One region of the Psychrobacillus mangrovi genome, then DNA from elsewhere that is predicted to be linked to it. Evidence: riboswitches for the same ligand, from Rfam matches in the RefSeq annotation. Region 1 holds a riboswitch; the other holds the start of a gene.
What was found. A riboswitch is a leader RNA that binds a small molecule or an ion and turns the genes downstream of it on or off. The one in region 1 is predicted to bind thiamine pyrophosphate.
Positions count from the first base shown of each region.

Region 2: another riboswitch for thiamine pyrophosphate. It lies ahead of WAX74_RS09600 (YkoF family thiamine/hydroxymethylpyrimidine-binding protein); the one in region 1 lies ahead of thiT (energy-coupled thiamine transporter ThiT).

Region 1 is NZ_JBAWSY010000007.1:50,981-55,421, reverse strand. Features, by position in the region: gene WAX74_RS11285 (DUF4870 domain-containing protein) at 418-753, opposite strand; gene WAX74_RS11280 (M20 family metallopeptidase) at 811-1,878, opposite strand; TPP riboswitch at 1,985-2,076, shown strand; gene thiT (energy-coupled thiamine transporter ThiT) at 2,139-2,720, shown strand; gene map (type I methionyl aminopeptidase) at 2,890-3,639, shown strand; gene WAX74_RS11265 (TspO/MBR family protein) at 3,672-4,400, opposite strand.
Region 2 is NZ_JBAWSY010000005.1:163,327-167,767, forward strand. Features, by position in the region: gene WAX74_RS09595 (SIR2 family protein) at 1-1,301, shown strand, start outside; TPP riboswitch at 2,134-2,239, shown strand; gene WAX74_RS09600 (YkoF family thiamine/hydroxymethylpyrimidine-binding protein) at 2,319-2,900, shown strand; gene WAX74_RS09605 (ECF transporter S component) at 2,902-3,483, shown strand; gene WAX74_RS09610 (ABC transporter ATP-binding protein) at 3,470-4,441, shown strand, end outside.

The sequences.
Region 1 (4,441 bases):
AGCGGCTGAAGCCATGCCGGCGGAAAGCGTCCGCCTGGAATGGAAATCAACGGGGTACATATTAGCTAAGAGATAGCTTGAAGAGTTTTTCAGTGGCCTCCATGATGTGTCGTATAAGACAGATGTATGCGTTAGCATATAGCGGCCCATGTGGACGTGGCCAACGCGAGTGCACATACTTAGCGCATATTAATAATGAATTTCAACAATAAAAAAACCTGCTCCCCGTTAAAACTTATCTGGGAGCAGGTTTATTTATTTTATTGTCTTTTTTGATTTCATTAATTTACGAATAATTGGATAGACCACTGGTGCCCATTTTATCACGATTTTTGCAACGTTTTTTATTTTCATTAGAATCGCTCCCAAAGATTAATTAGTATTAATTTTGTTCCCGTTATAACGGTAGTATAAACATTATCTTAATACCTTCACACCTTGGATAATATTCCATACAAGGATAATAATATAACTAACTAAGTATAAAAATACAAATAAAAACGGTGCCGATGCCATAAAAAGCGATTGTTCATTAACAGCTGCATTCATAAACACGGTAAAAAAGCTCGAGAATAGAGCTATAAATAATACGATCATAAATATAAAGGGGATAAGATGTGAAATTAGCGACCTTTTCGCATGATGTTTCACTTCGGTATCTTGGGAAACAAAGAAGACAATGATCGGAAGTATAAAAGGTGCAAACAATACACTAAAATAAGATAGTGCAGATAAAATTCGGTTGTTTTCCATATGAATACACTCCTCTCCGATTACTTATCTAATATACGTATCTTTACAAAATTAGTTTCAGCTTTTAGCAAAGGAAACTAATATATCTTTATATGTTTCTACTGATGATATGGAAACATACTCTTTTTCTCCATGCCAATCTGCTCCTGATGGCCCAAACTCTACAGCTCCTGTTCCATTTTTTGCATAGAAACGGGTATCCGCTGATCCATGTTGCCCAAATAAATTAGTATTTCGTCCAGTTTTTATATTAGTTACGGATTGTAGCTTAATTACATAGGGATTTTTGTCTTTAGTTGTGACCGCTGGCTCAGAGGCATAAACAAGTACTTCATTTCCGGGAAAATGTTTGTGAGCAACCTCTGTTATTTCTTTAATTATCTCGGTGGGGTTTTGTCCAGGAACAAAGCGTATGTCGTAGCTTATGACACATTCGTCTGGAACAACATTGTATCTGTCGCCTGCATGTATTTTAGCCAAGTTTAGAGAAGGATAATCATAATATTCATTACTAGCAGTTAAAAAAGAGAGTTGTCGAATTTCTTTGTCTAAAGTTAATGCCTCTTCAATTGCATTTATTCCTTCCCAAGGGCGACTACCATGACTTGATTTGCCTTTCATTTTAATATCAAGTTGAACAATTCCTTTTGCTTGGAGGCCGATATGCAAGTGGGTTGGTTCTGCGCAAATAACAAAATCTCCATGATGACCTTGGTCAACTAAATACTTGGATGTTTCTCCAGTTGTTTCTTCGTCGGTTACAAGATGTAGTTGAATTTGTTTCGTAAGTTGTTCAGGTTCTCTGGAGAGTTCATAGAATGCTTGCATCATAGCAGCAACTCCCGCTTTCATATCAGCAGAGCCCCGGCCAAATAATTGATCACCTTCTATAAAAGGATTAAACTGCTCTTTGTTGCCAGGAACTACATCTACATGTCCATTCCAAATAACGCATTCCTTACCATTACCGATTTCAGATACAAGCATAAGCTTAGAATTTATTTTATGTAAAGTTGTACTAATACCTTTTTCTTCAAGCCATTTTTTACAAAATAAAAGTGCTTCATTTGCTCCGTCCACATTATCACTTTTTATACGAATTAAGTCTTTCAACAAATCTATCATGTAAGTTCCTCCATTTTCATATTATATTTTCATAAGTATAACAATGAACAACAGGGGGTTGCATTACTTATTTCATTGGGCTACAATGAACACGAACTAAATAATTCATTACCACAAGGGGCGTCGCTTATGCGGCTGAGATAGTACCCTTCGAACCTGTAAGTTCATGCTTGCGTAGGGATGTGGATGGAAACTGACAATCGCGCGATGTCTGGGTCTATCCCGACGTCGTTTTTTTGTGGTCGAAAAAGGAGATTACTATGAAAAATCAACGCGTTTTATTGTTAGTGGAAATCGCAATTTTTGCGGCTCTTGGATATATTTTAGATATTATAGGATTTGGTATGCCCCAGGGCGGCACAGTCACTTTTGTACTGGTTCCTGTAATTTTAATAGCTTTTCGTCGAGGGATAATGGCGGGCATTATAACAGGATTTTTAATAGGAATGCTGCAAGTAGTAACAGCTCGTTTTTATGCTGCACCATTATCCTTAGAAATTGTCATTCTACAAGTGGGAATAGACTATTTTATTGCATTCATGGTAGCAGGCTTTGCAGGATTATTAAGACCTGCTTTTTTAAAGGCATATGAAAACAAAGATAAAATGAAAATGGCGACTGCGGTCATTACTGGAGCATTTATAGCAGCATTTCTTCGCTATCTAGCCCATGTGACTTCTGGAATTTTGTTTTTTGGTGAATTTGCTGGAAATCAAAACGTCGTAGTTTATTCATTTATCTATAACTCTACTTATATGATCCCTGTATTTTTACTTGCAGCATTTGTTTGTGTGATTTTATTCATTAAGGCTCCGCGCCTTATACTGCCGAACAAAGCATAAATATGATATGATTGTTGTACAGTTTAACCTGTATTAGAATAAGTTAATACAGGTTAAGCCTTCGGCGGATGTCACAGATTTTGTATAAGACATAATCGTGCAAGCACGATACAAAATCTAGACACAAATACGCCAAGGCGTATTTGATATGAGAAGGGATCTTGTAAAGATGATTGTACAAACAAATGAAGAATTAGAAGCGTTAAAAAAAATAGGTCGTATTGTTGCGGAAATTCGTGACGCAATGAGAGTTGCAACAAAGCCTGGTATTACCACAAAGGAATTGGATGAAATTGGTGGTAAGCTTTTTAAAGACCATGGGGCAATATCAGGACCAATGGGTGAGTATGATTTTCCGGGATATACTTGTATAAGCGTAAATGAAGAAGTGGCACATGGTATTCCAGGCTCACGCATTATTCAAGAGGGAGATGTTGTCAATATTGACGTATCTGGATCTTATGATGGTTATTTTTCAGATACAGGCATTTCTTTTGTTGTTGGTGAAGGTTATGAAGAAAAAGAAAAGTTATGTGCAGTGGCAGAAAGTGCGTTTAATCGGGCTATGTTAAAAGTGAAAGCTGGATCTCGCCTGAATAGAATCGGAAAAGAGGTTGAGAGAGAAGCGAAAGACAATGGTTTACATGTCATTATGAACTTAACTGGTCATGGGATTGGTAAATCACTTCATGAAGCTCCACAGCACGTACTCAATTATTATGATGCATGGGATCCAACGATTTTAAAAGAGGGAATGGTGCTAGCAGTAGAACCATTTATCTCTCAAAAAGCTGAACATATTGTAGAATCAGGAGACGGTTGGACTTTTGTGACACCTGATAAATCATTAGTTGCCCAAATTGAGCATACAATTGTCGTGACAAAAGAAGGTCCGCTATTTTTGACCAAATTAGATTGATAAAAAATGGATAGTAAAAAATGCCTTGGAAATTAAGATTTCCGAGGCATTTTTTTTATAAATAATATTCCTACTATAAGTACAAAACTTAAAAAAATTGATGCGGAGGTTATTAATAATTCATGTAACATATGTCGGTAGGCAATCCCGATAAACGCCCAAATAAAGACTAATACAATCACTGGGTCATTATAATGGAAACGAATATGTAATGCAATTGCTGTAGCAATTGTAAGAAAGATAACAACCCAAAGTGATTTCGTCATGCCCCAACCACCAAATTCTACATAAGTAAGATAGTAGTCAATATTATCAAAGGTTGCGACGAATATCCACCCTAAGTAAATAGAAATAGGGAGCCTCTTTATCCATAATTGCTCATCAGAAGAATACGTTTTATATAATATAAACAGTACTCCTAATAAAGCAAATATATCAATAAGGGCGAATAAAAATAACTCGTAATGCCAAAAGAAAATCCAAAGAATATTTAAAATGGAGCTACTTACAAATAATATTACTCTTGTCGCGGATATGGATTCTCCACTTTTAAATTCTTTTACAATATTCCAAATCCAATATGCAAGTAATAAATATATGGCAATCCAGATGAGAAATACGTAGCTTGCAGGAGTAAATAATGAAGGTAGTCTATTTGAAATTTCTCCGGTTGTTTGATGATTAATCGGTAGAGTATTTGCGAGTATATTTACCATGATGGTAGAGAACAAGCTTATAATCAAAAAGATTATTTTAATCATACGCATCCCTCCTATTTATTATAGTATACCTTTGAAATTTT
Region 2 (4,441 bases), on a different contig from region 1:
TTAAAGGGGTTAACTATAAAAAAGATATTAATAGAATTACTGATAAAGAAATAAAAAGTTTGGAAAACAAATCACTATTACAAAATTCAAGCGCCACTATTAAACTTCAATCTATTGTAGGGAGATTTGCAGCACATAAGTTTAACGATAGAAATGTAGATGAAAAAAAAGCATATTATGACAAAGCATATGAATACAATGCTTACTCATTACAAGCCATGGAAACAATGGAGAATAAAAGCCAGCTCATAGAGATTTTCGACTATAACATGGAAAATCTTTTCAGTAGCTTAAATTATTTAGAACATGTGTCTGTAGCAAATAAAATAAGTTTATTGAAATACATTACTAATATTGCAACGTATTCAAATGATATTAATCAAGCGAAAAAATATGAAAAAAATATTAGAGGGTTAAAAGATTTTTTCCAAGATGTTGACAAAGCTGATATGCTTATAGATACCCTAATATATAAATTAAGATATTATGAAGGGGAATTTAGAGAGAGTTTAATTGAATTGCAAAAATCACTTCCACTAGATAGATTTTTTGCATTATTAAACTCAAAGGATTTTGTTAATGCGCAGATTTATTCAAATGCCGCAAGTATATATAAATACGGCAATGAACTTAAATTTATTAATGAATCTATTAAAAATAAGACCTATAAAAATTGGTGGATTGGTAGTGCTGATCTACTCTTTAGTATAGGTGCCTATAAGTTGTTTTCCGAGTTTGAAGAATATAGTACAAAAAATAAAGAGTCTTTCTTTTCATTAGAAGTTCTCTTTAATCTAGGTACTTTGGAATTAGATTACTTAAATACGCGAATTGATCAAATTTATAAAAAAGAGCACCTTTCTATTATGCAGTTTACTTATATCAAGGCCAAAATGGGTGTGATTAATAAGCATGATGTTAGGAACCTTGTTGTCGTAAATCCGTATTCATTTGGATTGAAAAACCTTATGTATGCTTTTTTAGAAAAAGATTTCAAAAAGGCAATTACATTTTATGAAACTGCAATAGAGAACTTAGAACATATCAAATATTATTATGTCGAAGCGATCTATTATTATGCTGCCTATTTAAAAAATCAAGATAATAAGGAATATGATTCATGGGTTAAAAAAGGAATTGAATTAGCAAGGGAGTACCAGTACAGATTTTTAATCCACAAGTTTGATTGCCTTTTGAGTGATGTTTTGGAACCTTTTTCAGAAGAAAAATATAAAATTGACATAGATTTAGACTACTTTAGAAAAAACCTAAAAACTATAAAAGAACTTGTATCAACTTAGACAAGACTCACACCCAGAAGTCAAAAAATTTATTACACCACTTTATTAGTAATATAAACTAAAGAGGGACTGCTATTCTTTATGAATTAGCAGTCTTTTATTTTTCTAAATTACACTGCCCACAATAAAAGGACCGTTAATCCCACCGGAAAAGTTTCTATCATTGTCGGTTTCTCATCCTTTTAATCATTGAGTTTGTAAAAAAAAATATTACTCAATCACTTATTCCTGATTTATTGAATTGTTGTGTATGCATAGTAACTACATTAATAATTCTTCATATCTTGAAGCATCCATATACTCAGGTTATCTGTCTTCTAATTGTATATCGTTGAAAACTTTCTCTATAGCCCCTCCAGTATAACAACTAGATCCATGCTTAATACCCTTTATCCTAAATGGTTACTCCTATTTTAACACCCGCCCCCTCTCCCCCTTAATGCACTTAGCTTTTTGAGAAACTGCCAAAAATAAAGTAGCCAAGGATGCAATTTCGGCTGCTAATTACTCATGGACATTTCCCTCATCAGTCTCCGTACCTTCGTTTATCTTTCCATTCAAGCTTCTTTAAAGATTCCTCGAATATCTGCCTCGATTAATCCTTTTGAGTAAAAGACCAATTCGTAATGATTTTTAGCAAATTTATTCAATCATCAAACATTTCAATTTTTCTTTCCAACTCTTCATTATGCTCCATTGAAAAATCGAATGTAAGTTTCTTAAAGAACGAAATTTTGCAACTACATTTACAATGATAGTGTCATAGGGTATACTGGTGGCACATAAAAAATACAGATTGTTTTGAACAATAATCTGCACAACTACATACCGTTTTCTGCACTAGGGGTGCCCATTATGGCTGAGATGCGAGCTTTTGCTCCGATCCCTTAAAACTCGATCAGGATAATACCTGCGTGAGGAAGTGCGGTGACTTTCCGACTTTTTTCATTTTGGATAAGTGGCTGCATCTTCACGGATGTGGTCTTTTTTTATGAAAAATTTTAGGAGGTTTTTTATATGCAATGTGGTTTAAGCCCTATCGTCGGATTTCGTTTTTCTTTGCATCCGATGACTAATGATTTTATTTCAGTTATTAAAGGTGCGCTTCAGGAAACTGATACATCGAATGTGTGGATGCATACAGACGATGTGTCTACTGTCATTCGAGGGAAACAGGTGCATGTATTCAATGTGGCAAAGGCAATTACGCTGCATGCCGCTAAAACCGGTATTCATATTGCTTTATCCGGTACCTTTTCAGCTGGTTGTCCTGGAGATACTGCTGGAGACGTCTATTTAGATAAAGGCGATGAAGTTGCAAATAAAGACAATACAAAGCAATATGTATCTTCACAGTTTGCACTTTATCCGATGAATAACCCAAATTATATGGATGTGATTTATAGAGAAGTTGACCGTGCAAAAGAACGAGGAGTATTCAATGAATCTATGCATTATGCAAGTGGTATTCACGGGGATATTCATGATGTGTTTGCATTTTACGAAGAAACATTTACACATGCTCGCTCAGAAGAATATAAGCACTTGGTCATGACCGTTTCAATGAGTATTAATAGCCCTTCGCATGGAGGTCTTTAATATGCTGAAGTCTTGGAAGTTAAAAGAGATTGTACTTATGTCTTTATTTGCTGTTGTGTTTGGTATTGTCTATTTGCTATTTCTTCATATAGGTAATATTTGGGCTGGATTTATTGGACCGATTGCCTATGAATGGATTTTTGGCATTTGGTTTATTGTGTCGATCATTTGTATGTATATCATTCGTAAACCTGGTGCAGCTGTCGTCTCAGAAACGATTGCAGCTGCGATTGAAGTATTACTAGGGAATGCTGTGGGACCTCGATTAATACTTTCAGGGGTTATCCAAGGACTCGGAGCTGAAGCAGTATTTGCTGCCACTCGCTACAAACGTTTTGACCTTTGGGTGTTGATGCTTGCTGGCGTAGGATCTTCCGTCTTTAGTTTTGTTTATGGATACTTTTTAGGAGGATTTAGTGTATTTAGTACTGGATATGTGGCTTTAATGTTCGGTATACGTATTCTGAGTGGAGCCGTAATAGCGGGTATCGGTGGTAAAGCTTTGTCGGACGGATTACTTGCTACTGGTTCACTTAGGGGATATGCAATTTCTCGTACAAATAAAGGTGATGTTCGTGCATGACATAATTCAATTTACAGATGTGAGTTTTCGTTATCCTGATGAGGACAAATGGATATTGAAAGATCTTTCATTTTCTATTCAAAATGGTGAGCGTGTAGTTATTACAGGACCAAGTGGTTGCGGAAAAACTACATTACTTTATTTGGGCAATCGCCTATACCCGGATAATTGCGATGGAATTTTAACTGGCTCCGTTAAATTATTTGGAAAGGAAAGCACTTCATATATTCCCGGGGAAATAAATCACCGAATAGCAACTGTTTTTCAAGATCCTGATGCTCAATTTTGTATGCAAACGGTCGAGGAAGAGCTTGCTTTTACACTAGAGAATTTGCATGTTCCAAGAGAAGAAATGGAAACACGAATTAGTGAAATTCTGACTCTAACAGACTTGAGCGAATTTCGTCATGCAACTATTCAAAAGCTTTCTGGCGGTCAAAAACAACGCATTGCAACTGCTTGTGCACTCATCATGGAGCCAGAGGTTTTGTTGCTAGACGAACCAATCTCGCATTTAGATCCATACACTGCGAAAAAATATGTTGAATGGTTGAATCAGTTGCAACAGAAGAGACAGATGACAATAGTTGCAATAGAGCACCGTTTGGATTTATGGGAAAATTTTTTTGATAGGAGTATTCCATTAATTCAAGGAGAGCCGAGTTCCCCATTAGAAAGAAGAAAAAATAGTTTAAGAGAAGATGCTTCACTAGTTGCGAATAAAATAAAGGCAAAACCATTTTTAAAAGAAACCTCATTTTCATTAAAACAAGGGGAAGTTACTGTTTTAGCAGGACCAAATGGTAGCGGTAAGTCTACTTTGTTGAAGGCATTGTGTCAGTTAATCCCTTCTAGCGGAAATGTGGAACCTAGTTTTTTAGGGTATGTTCCGCAATCGCCAGAGTTTTTATTTCTTACGAAAAGTGTACGTGATGAAGTTGCTTATGGTGGAGGAAAC